DNA from 4 places in the Streptomyces sp. HP-A2021 genome. Region 3 is predicted to be linked to each of the others. Evidence: riboswitches for the same ligand, from Rfam matches in the RefSeq annotation. Region 3 holds a riboswitch; each other region holds the start of a gene.

What was found. A riboswitch is a leader RNA that binds a small molecule or an ion and turns the genes downstream of it on or off. The one in region 3 is predicted to bind cyclic di-AMP.
Region 1: it holds a riboswitch for cyclic di-AMP, as region 3 does, so the genes downstream of both, MQE23_RS23760 (M23 family metallopeptidase) here and MQE23_RS12155 (M23 family metallopeptidase) in region 3, are expected to answer to the same signal.
Region 2: it holds a riboswitch for cyclic di-AMP, as region 3 does, so the genes downstream of both, MQE23_RS18485 (LysM peptidoglycan-binding domain-containing protein) here and MQE23_RS12155 (M23 family metallopeptidase) in region 3, are expected to answer to the same signal.
Region 4: it holds a riboswitch for cyclic di-AMP, as region 3 does, so the genes downstream of both, MQE23_RS26505 (transglycosylase family protein) here and MQE23_RS12155 (M23 family metallopeptidase) in region 3, are expected to answer to the same signal.

The regions. Positions count from the first base shown of each region.
Region 1 covers NZ_CP094344.1:5,257,337-5,261,667, reverse strand. Annotated here, with positions in the region: gene MQE23_RS23770 (PrsW family intramembrane metalloprotease) at 1-223, shown strand, start outside; gene MQE23_RS23765 (aldo/keto reductase) at 234-1,178, opposite strand; gene MQE23_RS23760 (M23 family metallopeptidase) at 1,284-2,315, opposite strand; cyclic di-AMP (ydaO/yuaA leader) riboswitch at 2,327-2,483, opposite strand; tRNA gene MQE23_RS23755 (tRNA-Met) at 2,772-2,845, opposite strand; gene MQE23_RS23750 (dihydrofolate reductase family protein) at 2,899-4,053, opposite strand; gene MQE23_RS23745 (MarR family transcriptional regulator) at 4,189-4,331, shown strand, end outside.
Region 2 covers NZ_CP094344.1:4,089,536-4,093,866, reverse strand. Annotated here, with positions in the region: gene MQE23_RS18495 (GNAT family N-acetyltransferase) at 1-456, opposite strand, end outside; gene MQE23_RS18490 (Cof-type HAD-IIB family hydrolase) at 649-1,497, shown strand; gene MQE23_RS18485 (LysM peptidoglycan-binding domain-containing protein) at 1,461-2,231, opposite strand; cyclic di-AMP (ydaO/yuaA leader) riboswitch at 2,235-2,408, opposite strand; gene MQE23_RS18480 (polyprenyl synthetase family protein) at 2,914-3,924, shown strand; gene MQE23_RS18475 (outer membrane lipoprotein carrier protein LolA) at 4,156-4,331, shown strand, end outside.
Region 3 covers NZ_CP094344.1:2,676,494-2,680,824, forward strand. Annotated here, with positions in the region: gene MQE23_RS12140 (bifunctional GNAT family N-acetyltransferase/acetate--CoA ligase family protein) at 1-420, opposite strand, end outside; gene MQE23_RS12145 (HPr family phosphocarrier protein) at 596-877, shown strand; gene MQE23_RS12150 (GntR family transcriptional regulator) at 1,072-1,767, opposite strand; gene MQE23_RS12155 (M23 family metallopeptidase) at 1,970-2,755, opposite strand; cyclic di-AMP (ydaO/yuaA leader) riboswitch at 2,769-2,932, opposite strand; gene MQE23_RS12160 (pitrilysin family protein) at 3,125-4,331, opposite strand, start outside.
Region 4 covers NZ_CP094344.1:5,831,438-5,835,768, forward strand. Annotated here, with positions in the region: gene MQE23_RS26490 (hypothetical protein) at 1-196, opposite strand, end outside; gene MQE23_RS26495 (cytochrome P450) at 288-1,547, shown strand; gene MQE23_RS26500 (transglycosylase family protein) at 1,702-2,631, shown strand; cyclic di-AMP (ydaO/yuaA leader) riboswitch at 2,860-3,026, shown strand; gene MQE23_RS26505 (transglycosylase family protein) at 3,031-3,702, shown strand; gene eno (phosphopyruvate hydratase) at 3,967-4,331, shown strand, end outside.

The sequences.
Region 1 (4,331 bases), 2.6 Mb from region 3:
CGCCGGTGCCGACTTCGTCGTGCGGGAACGGGAACTGCTGGACGAACTGTGGCGGCGCCGGGAGACGGCCCGCCCCGCACTGGACTACGCCGCGCGGGTCACGGCCCCTCCGGTACCGGTGGTGGCCCCGCCCTGGCCGGTGTACGGGGCGTACGGGTACGGCTATCCGGCGACGCCGACGCCGTACCCTGCCTACCCCGCCTACAACCCGTACCGGTCGTAACAGGAACCGCTCAGGCCGAAGCCTCCGTGAGCCGCCCGAGCTCCGCCTCCGTCAGCGTCAGCTCCCCGACCCCGATCAGCGCGGGCAGCTGCTCCACCGTCCGCGCGGAGGCGATCGGCGCCGCCACCGTCGGCTGGGCCGCGAGCCAGGCGAGGGCGACCGTGGCGACGGGGACGTCGTGGGCCGCGGCGACCTCGTCGAGGGCGTCGAGGACCCGGCGGCCCCGCTCGGTCTGAAGGTGCTGGGCGGCACCGCCCGCCCGCGCGCTGTCGACGGTCGTACCGGGCCGGTACTTGCCGGTCAGGAAGCCCGAGGCGAGCGCGTAGTACGGGACGGCCGCCAGGCCGGTCCGCTCGGCGAGGTCCTGGAGCTCGCCCTCGTAGGTGTCGCGGGAGACCAGGTTGTAGTGGGGCTGGAGGGCCACGTACCGGGCGAGCCCCTCGCGGTCGGAGAACTCCAGGGAGGCCCGCAGCCGCTCGGCGGAGATGTTGGAGGCGGCGATGTGCCGCACCTTCCCGGCCTTCACGAGTTCGTCGAGCGCGCCGATGATCTCCTCCACCGGCACGTCGGGCTTGTCGTAGTGGGTGTAGTAAAGGTCGATGTAGTCGGTGCCGAGGCGCCGCAGGGAGGCGTCGGCGGCGGCCTTGATGTTGGCGGCGGACAGGCCCTGGAACTCGGGGTGCTGGCTGACCTTCGTGGCGAGGACGACGTCCGCGCGGTTGCCGCGCGATGTCAGCCACTTGCCGAGGACGGTCTCGGACTCGCCGCCCTGGTTGCCGTCCACCCACGCCGAGTAGACGTCGGCGGTGTCGACGAAGTTGCCGCCCGCGGCGGTGTACGCGTCAAGGACGGCGAACGACTGTGCCTCGTCGGCGGTCCAGCCGAAGACGTTGCCGCCGAGGGCGAGCGGGAAGACCTCGAGGTCGGAGGAACCGAGCTTGCGAAGAGAAGTCATGCTCCGTGTCAACGGCCGTGCGGGGGAGGCTCATTCCGGAGCGGACGCAAAACCTGCGTGAACGCCCCCGCACGAAACCCCCGCACGGACCGGAAGCTCCGACGCTCAGACGTTCAGGCCCTTGCCCCGCAGCCAGGCCAGCGGGTCGATGCCGTTGCTGGAACCGCCGGTGTGGACCTCGAGGTGCAGGTGCGCCCCGGTGACGTTGCCGGTCGCGCCCACGCGTCCGATGACGTCACCCGTGCTGACCTTCTGTCCGACGCTGACGCCGATGGACGACTGGTGCGCGTACCAGATCTCCGTGCCGTCATCGAGGGTCAGGACCGTCTTGTAGCCGTACGAGCCGTTCCAGCCCGCCTCGGTGATGGTGCCGCTGTGCACCGCCTTGATCGGCGTGCCCGTGGGGGCGGCGAAGTCGAGGCCGGTGTGGTAGCCGGAGGACCAGTAGGCGCCGGCCTGGCCGAAGGTCGAGGTGATGGTGTACGCGGAGGTCGGCAGTGTGTACTGCTTGGCGAGGGCGGCGAGCCGCTCGGCCTCGGCCTTCTTCCGGGCCTCCTCCTCCGCCTTCTTCTTGGCTTCGGCGGCCTTGGCCTTGGCTTCCTTCTCGGCCTTGGCGGCGGCCTCCGCGGCCGCCTTCTGGGCGGCTTCGGCGGCGTCCTGCGCGGCCTTGGTCTCGATCTGTTCCTGCTGGTGCTCGACCTGCGCCATGATCCGGGCGCGCAGTGCCTCACCGGCGCCGGAGGTGCCCTGCTCGGTGTCGGCGGAGGCCGTGGCGAGGTCGCTGAGCGGGGTGGCGGAGCCTTCGGAGGTGTCGTCGTCCGAGATGAGGGAACCCACCGAGGGAAGGTCCGGGACGGAGATCGACACCGGCGGCTTGCCGGTCTGGGCGCTGGCCATGCCGCCCGCGCCCACGGCGGCTATGACGCCGACGCCCAGGACGGTGGAGCTGCGGGCGAGCCCTCCGCCGCGCTGCTTGGTGACGCGATGCCGGCCACGGATGGGGCGGATGGACTCCGCGGTGGGGTTCCATTCCTGGAACGGGCCCTCGTCGGTGCGGTGACCGCCGTAGCCGAAGGTCTCGGTGTCGCGCTGGTTCGGCGCGGACGGGGCCGCGGGGGCAGGCCGGTTGGACGCCACGTGGGCGTACTCCTTTCCTTCCTTCTCGCCTACCGGGTTAGCTGACGGGTTCGGAGCAGGAAGGTCTCCTACGCGCGTATACCGGCCGTGCTTCCACGGCGGCATCCGCTCGATTCACCCCAAGTGGTGGTTCCCCGGTTCCCTTTCGGGATTCGGCGCGTGCGCACGGAGCCGCCTTCTGTGACGGCTGGGACGACCGCGCTGCGTTATCGAACGTTAATAGACGCGCCGTGGGTATTCCAGCGATTCCGCTTGATCATTAACCTTTTTCGCGCGGACCAACCTGCCATGACCGGCCCAAAACGGGCGAGTTGACCGCTGCGTAAGTGACTCACGGGTTTTGACGGTGTGTCAGTTGTGATGCACAGCGGCGCGATTCACTCACCGACAGTAATGGCGAGCCCAGGGAAAAACCGAGGGCCGGAACCCTTTCGGATTCCGGCCCTCGGCCTTCAGTAGCGGGGACAGGATTTGAACCTGCGACCTCTGGGTTATGAGCCCAGCGAGCTACCGAGCTGCTCCACCCCGCGTCGTTGTGACTCCAGTGTACGCCATCCGCGGGACCGCTCGCGCACACCTCTGCTCAGCGGCGGCGCAGCAGGTGTCGATTCGGTGCCTTGGCCCGCTCCTCGTGCTCCGGGAGGACGAGGACCTCGACTCCCCCGGCCGCCAGGACGCCGCTGCCGTCGGCGCCCGCCACGAAGGTGTCCGGCTCGCGCCAGGCCGTGACCACACGCCGTACGCCCGCGTCGAGGATCAGCCGGGCGCAGGGTGCGGGGCGGGAGGCCCGGCGGGCGCAGGGCTCCAGGCTGCTGTAGACCGTCGCGCCGGCGAGCCCGGGGCCGGCCGGGTCGAGCTTGGCCAGGGCCGCCTCCTCGGCGTGCACGAGCGGGTCGCCGCCCTCGCGGGAGTGGCCGCGGGCCAGTTCCGTGCCGTCGGCCGCGACCACCACCGCGCCGACACTGAACGCCGTGTCCGACGGCGGACACTGTGCCGCCAGTTCGCAGGCGAGGGCCAGCCAGTGGTGGTCGGCGGCGGCGGGGAGGGGGCCGGTGCCCGGGGCGGTGGGCTCGTAGCGCATCAGGACCACGTCCTCGATCCGCCGGGTCTCCAGGAGCCGGAGCCGGCCGGACTGGTAGCCGCCGGGGCCGAAGAGGCGGGGTGCCTCGGGGTCGCCCACGAAGAGCGGGGCGAGGACCAGCTGGAGTTCGTCGGCCAGGCCCTGGGTGAGGAGCTGGGTGTGGATCAGGCCGCCGCCCTCGACCATGAGCCGTCGCACGCCCCGGACGTCGTGCAGGTGGGTGAGGAGCCGCCGCCAGTCGAGGTCGGCGCCGAGCGGGACGACGTCGGTGGCATCGGTGGCTTCGGTGGCGAGGCCGAGGGCACGGGCGCGTTCGGCGCCCTTGTCGGTGGTGTAGAGGATCTTCTCGCCGCCGGTGTGCCAGAACCGTGCCGCCGGATCGAGGTCGCCGGAGCCGCTGACCGTGACCTTGAGGGGGTACTCCGGCAGGCCGGCCGCGGTGCGGGCGGCTCGCCGCTCGGGTGAGTTGACCAGCAGGCGCGGGTTGTCGGCGCGGACGGTGCCGGCGCCGATCAGGATCGCGTCGACGGACGCCCGGACCTCGTCGACCCGGTCGAAGTCGGCCGGGCTGGACAGGAGCAGGCGCTCGGGGCCGGTGTCGTCCAGGTAGCCGTCGAGGGAGACGGCGGCGGACAGCAGGACGTACGGATGGGGCATCGACGCTCCCGGCTCGTGGAAAACGGGCGACTGAGAAATCGGCGGAACTGAGACATCGGCGGACTGGAATCGGCTGAAAACGGCGGACTGACGGGCGGTCTTGGTTCAAGTTTGAAACAAACCTACACTGGCGGCATGACGACTCGCTGGCTCACCCCCGAGGAGCAACGCGCCTGGCGCGCGTACATCGCCGCCTCCTTGCTCCTGGAGGACGCGATCGACCGGCAGCTCCAGCAGGACGCCGGCATGCCGCACCTGTACTACTCCATCCTGTCGGT
Region 2 (4,331 bases), 1.4 Mb from region 3:
CTTCAGGAACTTCGGCGACTGGGCGCGCAGCACCGACTCGTACGTCTCGTAGCCCTTCTCCACGTCGATGACGTAGGTGGCGTGCTCCTCGGCCGCGTACCGGACGAACAGCCGCTGCTCGGCCTCCAGGTTGTCGAAGGCGAAGCTCGACAGCGAGCAGGCCCGCAGCAGTTCGCCCGTGTCCAGACGCAGGCCCGGCCGCAGGATCGCGCCCTGCGCGTCCGAGACGCCCAGCCCGATCGCCCGGCCCTGCCCCAACGGGCCCCGCTCATGGGGCAGGAAGCCGGCCGGCTCCAGCCCTTCGTACACCACCGCGACCCGCGCCTGTGGCCTCACCAGCCCGACGGCTTCGGTGAACTCCGGTTCCATGAAGGGGTTGCGCGGTGTCTCCGACGCCGCGCGCAGCGCGCGCCAGCGCTCCTTCTCCCCCTCGCCGAGCTCCCCGGGCACACCCACACGAACACGCCCACTGCTCAACCCGACCCCCCGATCAAGTCCCCCCTGGACACTTGGAAGGTACCGCCCGAGACGGCCTCGACGGTAGGTAGCGGACCATGTTGTTGCCAACTGGTGCAGAGGCCTTCAACCGGGCAATCGGTGTCCGCCGCGGGATGAAACGAAAGGGCGCACTGTCCGTATTCTCTGATCATGGCCGCACCCATCGCATATTCACTCATCGCCACCGACCTGGACGGGACGCTGCTGCGCGGCGACGACACCCTGTCCGACCGGTCCCTCGCCGCGCTCGCGCGGGTGGCGGACGCCGGTGCCCAGCACCTCGTGGTGACGGGCCGGCCGGCGCCGAGAGTGCGGCCGCTCCTGGACGACCTCGGCTGTACGGGGCTCGCGGTGTGCGGGCAGGGCGCGCAGGTGTACGACGCCGGCGCGGACCGGCTGCTGTGGTCCATCACCCTGGACCGGGAGCTGGCGGAGACCGCCCTCGGCAAGATCGAGGCCGAGGTCGGGCAGGTGTACGCCGCGGTCGACCAGGACGGGGTCGACGGGCTCACGCTCATCGAGCCGGGCTATCTCATGCCGCACCCGACCCTGCCGGCGGTGCGGGTCGACCGGCGCGACGACCTGTGGGGCGAGCCCATCAGCAAGGTGCTGCTGCGCCACCCCTGCCTGAGCGACGACGAGTTGGCGGCGACGGCCCGCTCGGTGGTCGGTTCACTGGCGACGGTGACGATGTCGGGGCCCGGCACGGTCGAGCTCCAGCCGTGCGGCGTCACCAAGGCGACGGGCCTGGCGCTGGCCGCCGAGCACCTGGGCCTTCGGCCGGCGGACACCGTCGCCTTCGGGGACATGCCCAACGACATCCCGATGTTCGACTGGGCCGCCCACGGCGTCGCCATGGCCAACGCCCATCCCGAACTCAAGGCCGTGGCCGACGAGATCACCCTGTCGAACGAGGACGACGGCATCGCCGTCGTCCTCGAACGACTGCTGGGCGGGACGGCTCAGTACGGGCCGTTGACGTTGTCGATCGAGCCGTAGCGGGCCGCCGCGTAGTTGCAGGCCGCCGTGATGTTGGCGACCGGGTCGTACGGGTCGAAGGAGGTGCCGGGCACGTGGTAGGCGGCGAAGGTCGGGTCGATGACCTGGAGCAGACCCTTGGACGGGGTGCCCTGGGCGGCGTTCGAGTCCCAGTTGTTGATCGCCAGGGGGTTGCCGGACGACTCCCGCATGATGTTGCGGTAGATGCCGTCGTACGAACCCGGAATCCCCTTCTGCGCCATGACGTCCAGCGCCTCGCGGATCCAGCCGTCCAGGTTGTTCGCGTAGGTCTTCGCGGAGGCCTGGGTGGCCTGGGCGACGCCGCCGGCCGGCTTGGCGGGGGCGGAGGACTTGGTCGCCGTCTTCTTCGCGGCGTCCGCCTTGGCCGTCTTCACCTTCAGCTTCAGACCCGGGTGGATCAGCTTCGGGTCGTCGCCGACGGCGGCGCGGTTGTCCTTGTACAGCTGCTTCCAGCCGCCCGACACGTCGAACTTGTCCGCGATGCGGGCGAGCGAGTCGCCCTTGGTGACGGTGTACGTGACGGACTTGGCGGTCTTGGCCGCCTGCGGCACGGACTGCGCGACGGTGGTGGGTGCGCTCTGAGCCGGCTGGGCGGCGCTGGCCTGCGTCGCGCCGAGCAGCGGGAGGGTGAGTGCCGCTCCGCCGGTGCCGGCGGCTACGACACGACGGGTGAGCTGACTGCTTCTGGGGCGACGGTGCTTGCCTCGGGGCATGGCGATGTTCCTCTCCGGCGCCTGCGAGGTGAGCTGTCGGGTTCGGGCCGGGAGGTGCCCGGCCGCCTACGGCGCTGTGTGCCGTACGCGGCTTCACCCCGAGCCGTTCCGCTGCGCGGACCGGCGACTTACCTGGGTCCCCCGCTCCTGCCCTGCGTGAGTGAGTGGGTTCGTGGGGTGTCCGGGCGGTGGCAGGATTCGGCGTCCGCCGGACAGGCCCGGAACGTATGCGAGAGCACATGTCGGGAACAAGCACCGGAGTCACATATCGAGCGGTTGACCTTGGTCAGGGGCGTATGAGGCACTTGATCCTTTGCTGAAGCCAAGGCTCAACTTGCGTGCGGCGGAAGGAGGTACGGGTCGGTGCCGGAGTGGGATGTCGCAGGGGATAACGTGATTCAACTCACTGATCACAAGTCCGTGGGGCAATTTGCACCAAGGGGAATTCGCTTATCCAACACCGCAAATCGTGCATAGCTCGCTATCGCGTGGTAAGTCGATAAATGTCTACTCTTATGAGCTGATCGAAAACATAGCGGTCGTGATCGGATACCACCCGGCCTGTAACCCTGGGCGCTGGTGGTGATCGAAACGTGACCGGATACGCTGACTCGAGTGATGGCAGCGACCTATCGACAAACCGCGTAATCACCGGCAGACACCAGCAGACAGGAGACCCCTCGTGACCGACGTCGGGCCGTTCGGGCTGAGCGTGCGGGACCAGGCTCTGGAAGCCGATGTCCAGGCCGGATTGGCGGCTGTCGAGGAAGGCTTGCTCGAGGCCACCAAGAGTGAGGTGCCCTTCATCACGGAGGCCGCCCAGCACCTGGTCCGGGCCGGCGGCAAGCGGTTCCGTCCGCTGCTCGTGATGCTCGCCGCCCAGTTCGGCGACCGGTACGCGCCCGGGATCGTGCCGTCGGCCGTCGTCGTGGAGCTGACCCACCTCGCCACGCTGTACCACGACGACGTGATGGACGAGGCCGCCGTGCGGCGCGGGGTGGCGAGCGCGAACGCCCGCTGGGGCAACTCCGTCGCGGTCCTCACCGGTGACTTCCTCTTCGCCCGCGCCTCGCACATCCTGGCCGACCTCGGCCCGGAGGCGGTGCGGGTGCAGGCCGAGGCGTTCGAGCGGCTGGTGACCGGGCAGATCCTGGAGACGGCCGGACCGCAGGACGGCCGCGACCCGGTCGAGCACTACCTGGACGTGCTGGGCGGCAAGACCGGCTCGCTGGTGGCGGTGTCGTGCCGGTTCGGCGCGATGATGTCCGGCGCCGACGAGACGGTCGTGGACGTGCTGACCCAGTACGGCGAGCGGCTCGGCGTCGCCTTCCAGCTCGCGGACGACGTCCTGGACATCGCCTCCGACTCCCACGAGTCCGGCAAGACCCCCGGCACCGACCTGCGCGAGGGCATCCCCACGCTGCCGGTGCTGCGGCTGCGCGAGCGCGCGGCCCGGCTCGGGCTCGCGGACGACATCGCCCTGTGCGAGCTGCTGGACTCCGACCTCACCGACGACGACCGGCACGCCGAGGCCCTGCGCCTGCTGCGGGCCCACCCGGCGCTGGAACAGGCCCGGCGGGACACCGTCCGCTACGCCCAGGACGCCCGCTCGGCGCTGGCCCCGCTGCCCGAGTGCGCCGCGAAGACGGCGCTGGTGGAGCTGTCCGACGCCGTGGTGCACCGGGCCGGCTAGCGCCCTTTTCCCCCACGACCCCTACGGGTCGGGGGAGAAGCAGCCCTCTCGTGTCATACCGGAGCAGTACGTGGAGTTGAGCCCGGGGTCTGACGTATCTCGCCGGCCGATTTGGTCAGATAGTCACCACGGAAATCACCACTCCTCACCAGTTCGGGTGAGAATGGCGGCTCAGGGACGAGTGCGTGCACGACACGGACAGCCGCCGCCGATCACGGAGGTAGGGCACACATGGCACCGTACGCATCCGACGACAGCACGACCGCCGGGGAGGTCGACGAGCAGCGCTCCGGGCGGCGCAAAGCCGCGCGGTACATCGTCCCGGTCACGGTGGTGGGGGTGGCGGCCGCGACGATCGGGCTGGTCCCCGCACTCGCCGACTCCGGTGACCCCGACCTCCCGAAGAT
Region 3 (4,331 bases):
GCGGGCGACGGCGGCGATGTGTTCCAGGAGAGCGGAGGCGACGCCCCGGCCCTGGTGGGCGTCCTGCACCAGGAAGGCGACCTCGGCCTCGTCGGCGGGCGCGGACGCGGGCGTTCCGTCCGCGCCGATCCGGTCGTAGCGTACGGTGGCGATGAACTCGCCGCCGACTGTGGCCGCGAGTCCCACCCGGTCCACAAAGTCGTGGTGCGTGAAGCGGTGGACGTCCTTGGCGGACAGGCGAGGGTACGGCGCGAAGAAGCGGTAGTACTTCGACTCGTCGGAGACCTGCTCGTAGAAGCTGACCAGGCGCTCGGCGTCATCAACGGTGATGGGCCGGATGCGCGCGGTGCCACCGTCGCGCAGCACCACGTCGGCTTCCCAGTGGGCGGGATACTCGTGCCGGTCCGGCGAGGTCTGCATGGGCCCCAGAGTACGTCTGGCGTCTGACAACGGCGCGAGGCAGTCTGTGGAGGGCGTCAGTCGGGTCGAGGCCGCGATCCGACGGCACCCCGGGGCGGTGCATCAGGACCGCTCCGGCAGCTTCACGTATGGGAAACTGGTCTAGACAACCTTGAAAACCGAAGGGCAGCAACACATGGCTGAGCGCCGCGTCAACGTCGGCTGGGCCGAGGGCCTCCACGCCCGCCCCGCCTCCATCTTCGTCCGAGCCGCCACGGCCGCAGGCGTCCCGGTGACGATCGCCAAGGCAGACGGCAACCCCGTCAACGCGGCCTCCATGCTGGCCGTCCTCGGCCTCGGTGCCCAGGGCGGCGAGGAGATCGTCCTCGCCTCCGACGCCGAGGGTGCGGACGCCGCCCTGGACCGGCTGGCGAAGCTGGTCTCCGAGGGCCTCGAGGAACTGCCCGAGACCGTCTGAGCATTCTTCCGCGCCTGATCCGGTACCCCCGGCCCGGTGCATCCTGAAGGGCTCGTCCGAATTCATCGGGCGAGCCCTTCGCCATTCCCGGGCGCGGGTCGCCATTTCCGGTCTCACGGGCCGTGAATTCCCCGTTCCCGGGCAGCAGAAATAATCCCCCGCGAATTACCTGCTCTTTGTATACGGCTCTTGTGTTAATGCCGCGGGCTCGCCGTGTTTACGGGATGTTGCGAGTTCCTCACACGCTCGGCCCGCTCCCCGGCGGAGCCGAAACGCAGCCGGTGCGCGGCCGTCGCGCGCTCGGTGTGCAGCGCCGTGACCGCCCGCGCGCGCTCGCTGTCCCCGCGCGCCACCGCGTCCACGATCGCGCCGTGCTCGGTCCATGACTCCACGGGCCCGGCCGGCGCCTCGACGGTGTACATCCAGGCGATCTTGTGACGGAGCTGGGTGAGCATCGAGGTCAGCGCGGGGCTGCCGGAGGCCTGCGCGAGCGTCTCGTGGAACCAGCCGCCCAGGGAGCGCAGGTCGTCGCTGTTGCCCCGGCGGGCGCGCTCCTGGCCGAGCCTGACCAGGCCGCGCAGGACCTTCAGATGGGCCTCGGTGCGGCGCTGGGCGGCGCGGGCCGCGCCGAGCGGCTCCAGCAGCAGCCGCATCTCCAGCAGGTCGGCGGCCTCCTGCTCGGTGGGTTCGGCGACGCACGCGCCCGCGTGCCGCCGGGTCACCACGAAGCCCTCTGCCTCCAGGGTGCGCAGGGCCTCCCGGACGGGGACGCGCGAGACGCCGTAGCGGCGGGCGAGGAGTTCCTCGGTCAGCCGGCCGCCGCGTTCGTAGACACCCGCGACGATGTCGTCCCGGATGGCCGTGCACACCGAGTGCGCGGGAATGCGCATGACCGACCTCCGTTTAATCCCCGTGAAACGTCGAACGAGTGACGCGTGTTCCGTGACTCTATTGCAATGAGCCGGAATTTCCGACGGCAGACCGGAATCCAGGGATATTTTTTGGACAGCCGGGCGTCACAAACGCCGAAAGCCCCGGCTCGGGGAGCCGGGGCCTCGGGGAAGCGGAGTGGTACGCCGTCGGACTGCGCCGTCAGACGCTCACGCCGTGCGAGCGGAGGTAGGCGACGGGGTCGATGTCGGAGCCGTACTCGGGGCTCGTCCGGGCCTCGAAGTGCAGGTGCGCACCGGTGACGTTGCCGGTCGCGCCGGACAGGCCGATCTGCTGGCCGGGGGTGACCTTCTGGCCCACCGAGACGCTGATCGACGACAGGTGGCCGTACTGGGTGTACGTGCCGTCGTTCATCTTGATCACGATCTGGTTGCCGTAGGAGCCGCCCCAGCCGGCCTCGACGACCTCGCCCATGCCGACCGCGTGGACGGAGGTGCCGCTGGCGGCGTGGAAGTCGACGCCGGTGTGGCTGCCGGAGGACCACAGGCCGCTGCTGGCCTGGTAGCCGGTGGAGACGTACGAGCCGGAGATCGGGGGCACGAACGTGTTGAGGCGCTTGCGCTCGGCCTCGCGGGCGGCGCGCTCCTTGGCCTCGCGGGCCTTCTCGGCGGCCTCCTTGGCCTCCTTGGCCGCCTCGGCGGCCCGCTCGCGGGCGGCCTCCTCGGCCTTCTTCTTGGCGGCGGCCTCCTCGGCGGCCTGCTTCTGGGCCGCGGCCTGCGCGTCGATCTGCTGGGCCACGGTGTCGCCCATGGTGACGACGGGGGTGAGGCCGGTCTGCTCGACGGCGGGCTCGGCGGCGAAGGCCGGGGCGGCCACGGTGCCGATGACACCGGTGGTGGCGAGGGCCGCGACGCCCGCTGCGCGGGCCGTGCCGCGCTGCATACGGCTGGGACGACGATGCTTCCCGGTGGCGCGGGTGAACGCCATGGAGTGCCTGGTCCTTTCCTTCCTTCTCGCCTACCGGGTTAGCTGACGGGTTCGGAGCAGGAAGGTCTCCTACGGACCCCCTCGCGGCTCGCGCGGGCGTCCGATTCACCCCAGGGACTGCGGTGGGTCCCCGGCTCCCCTGGCTCGCGCCGTACGGGGACTCGGCGATGACTGTCCGGTGCCGCGGGTGCGGCGCACTGCCTGACGAACAGCCCGGACGACGCTAAGCGGGGCCACTTTCAATTCCCAAACGGATCCCGGCTTTTGTAGCGCATCCCACAGGGCAGACAGGCAACCTCCATATCAATTCGGGCATAAAGGAGCCCTGGTGCCTTGGAAGACAACCAGGGCCCCTGCGTGCGCGGGCCGCTACTCGGCGGCCACGACGGAGACTTCGCCGATGCCCAGGGCCTCGACCGGGCCCTTGATCTGCGCCGCGTCACCGACGAGCACGGTCACCAGACGGTCCACCGGGAAGGCGCTGACGACCGCCGCGGTGGCCTCCACGGTGCCGGTCGCGGCCAGCTGCCGGTACAGCGTGGCCTGGTAGTCGTCGGGCAGGTGCTGCTCGACCTGGTCGGCCAGCGTGCTCGCGACGGCCGCCGCCGTCTCGTACTTCAGCGGCGCCACGCCGACCAGGTTCTGCACGGCGACGTCCCGCTCGGCGTCGGTCAGTCCCCCGGCGGCGAGGGTGCGCAGCACCGTCCACAGGTCCTGGAGGGCGGGGCCGGTGTTGGGGGTGTCCACGGAGCCGGTGATGGCGAGCATCGCGGCACCGGTCCCGTCCGGGGCTGACCTGAGGACCTGGCCGAACGCCCGCACCCCGTAGGTGTAGCCCTTCTCCTCGCGCAGCACGCGGTCCAGGCGGGAGGTGAGGGTGCCGCCGAGGCAGTACGTGCCGAGCACCTGCGCGGGCCACACGCGGTCGTGCCGGTCCGGGCCGATGCGGCCGATCAGCAGCTGCGTCTGGACGGCACCGGGGCGGTCCACGATGACGACGCGTCCCGTGTCGTCGGCGGTCACCGGCGGCACCGGGCGCGGCTCGGCCGCGGAGCCGGTCCAGGCGCCCAGCGTGTCGCTCAGCAGGGCGTCGAGGTCGATGCCGGTGAGGTCGCCGACGACCACGGCGGTGGCCGTGGCGGGCCTGACGTGCCGCTCGTAGAAGGCGCGTACGGCCGCGGAGTCGATCGCCGCGACCGTCTCCTCGGTGCCCTGGCGGGGCCGGGACATGCGCGAGCCCGCCGGGAAGAGCTCCTTGGAGAGCTCCTTGGCGGCGCGCCGGGAGGGGTTGGCCAGCTCGTGCGGGATCTCGTCGAGGCGGTTGCGGACGAGCCGCTCGACCTCGCTGTCCGCGAACGCGGGAGCCCTCAGGGCGTCGGCGATCAGGCCGAGCCCCTTGGCGAGCCGGGAGGCCGGCACCTCCAGGCTGAGCCGGACGCCGGGGTGGTCGGCATGCGCGTCGAGGGTGGCGCCGGCGCGCTCCAGCTCGGCGGCGAAGTCCTCGGCCGAGTGCTTGTCGGTGCCCTCGGAGAAGGCCCGGGCCATGATCGTGGCCACGCCGTCGAGGCCGGCCGGC
Region 4 (4,331 bases), 3.2 Mb from region 3:
GGCAGGCGGCCAGCCGCTCGGCCAGAGGCTCCGCGTCGGCTTCTTCCCCGGTGAAGTCCAGGAGCGTCCACCGCCGCGGCTGCCCGGCCGCGGCGCCCTCCACCTCCACGCTGGCGATCTTCGTGACGTGCAGCGGGACACCGGCCAGCTCGGTCCCCACCCGCAGGCTCTCCGCGATCAGTACGCCTTCGAGCACCTGGTCCTCCTCGATCTCGACGCGGTGAGAGTAGCGACGACCTCTGACAACGGCGGTCGGCGTTGCCCCGGCCGCTGCGTAGGGTCGTGGCATGCAACGTGAAGCGCCCGGGATGCCGGAACTGTTCTCGTGGGAGTTCGCGAGCAACCCCTACCCCGCCTACGCCTGGCTCCGCGAGCACGCCCCCGTGCACCGCACCAAGCTGCCCAGCGGTGTGGACGCCTGGCTGGTCACGCGGTACGCCGATGCCAAGCAGGCGCTCGCCGACCACCGGCTCTCCAAGAACCCGGCGCATCACGACGAGCCCGCGCACGCCAAGGGCAAGACCGGGATCCCCGGGGAGCGCAAGGCCGAGCTGATGACGCATCTGCTCAACATCGACCCGCCGGACCACACCCGGCTGCGGCGGCTCGTCTCCAAGGCGTTCACGCCCCGCCGGGTCGCCGAGTTCGCGCCGCGGGTGCAGGAGCTCACCGACGGGCTCATCGACGGGTTCGCGCACAAGGGGTCCGCCGACCTCATCCATGAGTTCGCCTTCCCGCTCCCCATCTACGCCATCTGCGACCTGCTCGGCGTCCCCCGCGAGGACCAGGACGACTTCCGCGACTGGGCGGGGATGATGATCCGTCACCAGGGCGGGCCCCGGGGCGGAGTGGCGCGGTCCGTGAAGAAGATGCGCGGCTACCTCGCCGACCTCATCCACCGCAAGCGGGAGGCGCTGCCCGACGAGCCCGCCCCCGGCGAGGACCTCATCTCCGGCCTCATCCGCGCCTCCGACCACGGTGAGCACCTCACCGAGAACGAGGCCGCGGCCATGGCCTTCATCCTGCTGTTCGCCGGTTTCGAGACCACCGTGAACCTGATCGGCAACGGCACCTACGCCCTGCTCACCCACCCCGAGCAGCGCGCACGCCTCCAGACGTCCCTCGCCGCCGGGGAGACCGGCCTCCTGGAGACCGGCGTCGAGGAGCTCCTGCGCTACGACGGCCCGGTCGAACTCGCCACCTGGCGGTTCGCCACCCAGCCCCTCACCATCGGAGGGCAGCACATCGCGCCCGGCGACCCGGTCCTCGTCGTCCTGGCCGCCGCCGACCGGGATCCGGAGCGGTTCGCCGATCCGGACGTGCTCGACCTCGCCCGCCGGGACAACCAGCACCTCGGCTACGGCCACGGCATCCACTACTGCCTCGGCGCCCCGCTCGCCCGCCTGGAGGGCCAGACCGCGCTCGCCACGCTCCTCACCCGTCTCCCGGACCTGCGGCTGGCGGCGGATCCGGCGGAGCTGAGATGGCGCGGCGGCCTCATCATGCGCGGGCTGCGCACGCTGCCGGTGGAGTTCTCAGCGGCATGAAGTGACGAAACATCAGACCTGTGATCTTCACGTGATCTGCGCGGCATGAACTTGTGACAAGTGATCGTCTGCCGATACGTTCACCCATCATCAGCGCGGCCCGGGGGGGACCCTGCGCCGCGCCGGTCACTGCTGTCTCGCGAAAGGTCTCCGTATGCTCTCCGGGAACGGTCGGCACCGTCGCCCCCGCCAGGCTCCGGCTCTCCTCGTCGCGGCCGGGGTGACCGGCTCCGCCATCGCGATCCCGCTCCTCGGGGCCTCCGGCGCCAGCGCGGCCGACGGCACGACCTGGGACCGGGTCGCGGACTGCGAGACCGGCGGCGCCTGGAGCCAGAACAGCGGCAACGGGTACTTCGGCGGCCTCCAGTTGTCCCAGGAGGACTGGGAGAACCACGGCGGCCTCGACTACGCCCCGAGCGCCGACCTGGCCAGCCGCTCCCAGCAGATAGCCGTGGCCGAGAGAATCCTCGCCGACCAGGGGGTCGGCGCGTGGCGCACCTGCGGGCTGCTCTCCGGCCTCGAGCAGGACAAGAGCTCGGACACGTCCGACTCGTCCAGCTCGTCCGACTCGTCCGCGCCGACGGACTCGCCCGGACTGCTCGACTCCACCGAGTCGTCCTCTGACGGACAATCGACTCCGGAGGATGAAACCGCCAAGTCCGACAAGTCATCCGATTCTGTCGACTCCTCGACGCAGGACCCGTCGCCCGCCCCCGAGAGTGACAAGCCCGACAACTCTCAGCAGGACGACGGCTCTTCGGCACCCGCCGAAACCGAAACCGGCACCGCCTCCGGCCGCCACCGCGGCCCCAGCGCGGACGAGGACACCAAGACTGAGGACGGCCGTACGTCCGGGTCCACCGGACGGCACGCCTCGCGCGACGGCGAAGCCTCCCGGGAGGCGACGGACGGCTCCTACACCGTCCGCCCCGGCGACACTCTCTGGTCCATCGCGAACTCCCTCGACCTCAGCGGCGGATGGCACGCCCTCTATGTCGGGAACGAGACGGCCGTCGGCACCGACCCGAACCTCATCCGCCCCGGTCAGAAGCTCACGGTAGAGGGCGAAGCGGACGAGGAGTAGCCGGTGGGGCAGTACGGAAACGGGGGCGGAAGTCACCCCGAAACCGTGCGAGTTCACGTCACCGTTCGCGCCTAATGTCCCTTATCGGTGCGGTGAGAGATAGATCTCAGAAGCCCTGATCGTCTTTGAAATTCCGCGGATCGCATGTCTACGGTCATGACCGCTCGCCACCGCGAGCCCCGGCTGCCGCAACGCCGAATCCTGCCAGCGGCCGCACGGGAACAGTCGTCGCGTCAAGCGCCGTAGGCAGGAGCGGGGGACCCAAGGTAAGTGCCCGACCGGCCGGTTGTGCCGGAAGGGCTTGGGGTGAAGCCGTGTCCCGGGAGGGACGCGGCCGGGCAACTCAACCGGCCCGAACCCGACAGCTCACCTCGCAGGCGTCGGTGAGGGGATCTCTCCATGCTGTTTTCCGGCAAGGGCACGCACCGCCGTCCGTCCAAGGCCTCTCGGGTCATCGCCATCGCCGGTGTCACCGGTGCCGCCGTCGCCGCCCCGCTGATGGCGGCCGGCAACGCCTCCGCCGCCACCGCCTCCGAGTGGGACGCCGTCGCCCAGTGCGAGTCCGGCGGCAACTGGTCCATCAACACCGGCAACGGCTACTACGGCGGTCTGCAGTTCTCCGCCTCCACCTGGTCCGGCTACGGCGGCACCAAGTACGCCTCCACCGCCGACCAGGCCACCAAGGAGCAGCAGATCGAGATCGCCGAAAAGGTCCTCGCGAGCCAGGGCAAGGGTGCCTGGCCGGTCTGCGGCAAGGGCCTGTCGAGCGCCGGCTACAGCGGCGGCTCCGAGCAGAGCAGCGGCTCCACCGAGACCCGCCAGACCGAGCAGCAGCCGGCCTCCCGCTCCGACGAGCGCCCGGCCCAGACCCAGAAGACCGTCACCACCCCGACCGGCAAGAAGGTCAAGAAGGGCGACGGTGAGTACAAGGTCGTCAAGGGGGACACCCTCAGCTCGATCGCGACCGAGAAGAAGGTCGAGGGCGGCTGGGAGAAGCTGTTCGAGCTGAACAAGGACATCGTCACGGACGCCAACCTGATCTACCCGGGCCAGCAGCTGCACCTGAAGTAAGCAGCGGCCCACCCCGTCCCCACGGGCTCCCCGCCCCGGTGCGTCATCCCCCGTGCGCACCGGGGCGGGGTTTTTTCTGCCGGTCTTTGCGATCCGGCTTTGTTCCGTTCGGAAACAATTTACTCTCGGTTCTGTCCATGGGGTGGGCGACCCGGTGGCCGATCGCCCGGAGCCGGTTAGGCTCATGTCGCGAGCCACCGCGGCCCGCGCCTCGCCGGGTCCACGCGGCCCGCGTACCCGCGTCACATGAAGAAGGAGATGCTCGTGCCGTCCATCGACGTCGTCGTAGCCCGGGAAATCCTGGACTCCCGAGGCAACCCCACGGTCGAGGTCGAGGTCGGCCTCGACGACGGCAGCACCGGTCGTGCCGCCGTCCCGTCCGGCGCCTCCACGGGCGCCTTCGAGGCCATCGAGCTGCGCGACGGCGACTCGAACCGCTACCTCGGCAAGGGTGTGGAGAAGGCCGTCCTCGCGGTCATCGAGCAGATCGGCCCGGAGCTCGTCGGCTACGACGCCACCGAGCAGCGCCTGATCGACCAGGCCATGTTCGACCTGGACGCCACCGACAACAAGGGCTCCCTCGGCGCCAACGCCATCCTCGGCGTCTCCCTCGCCGTCGCCCACGCCGC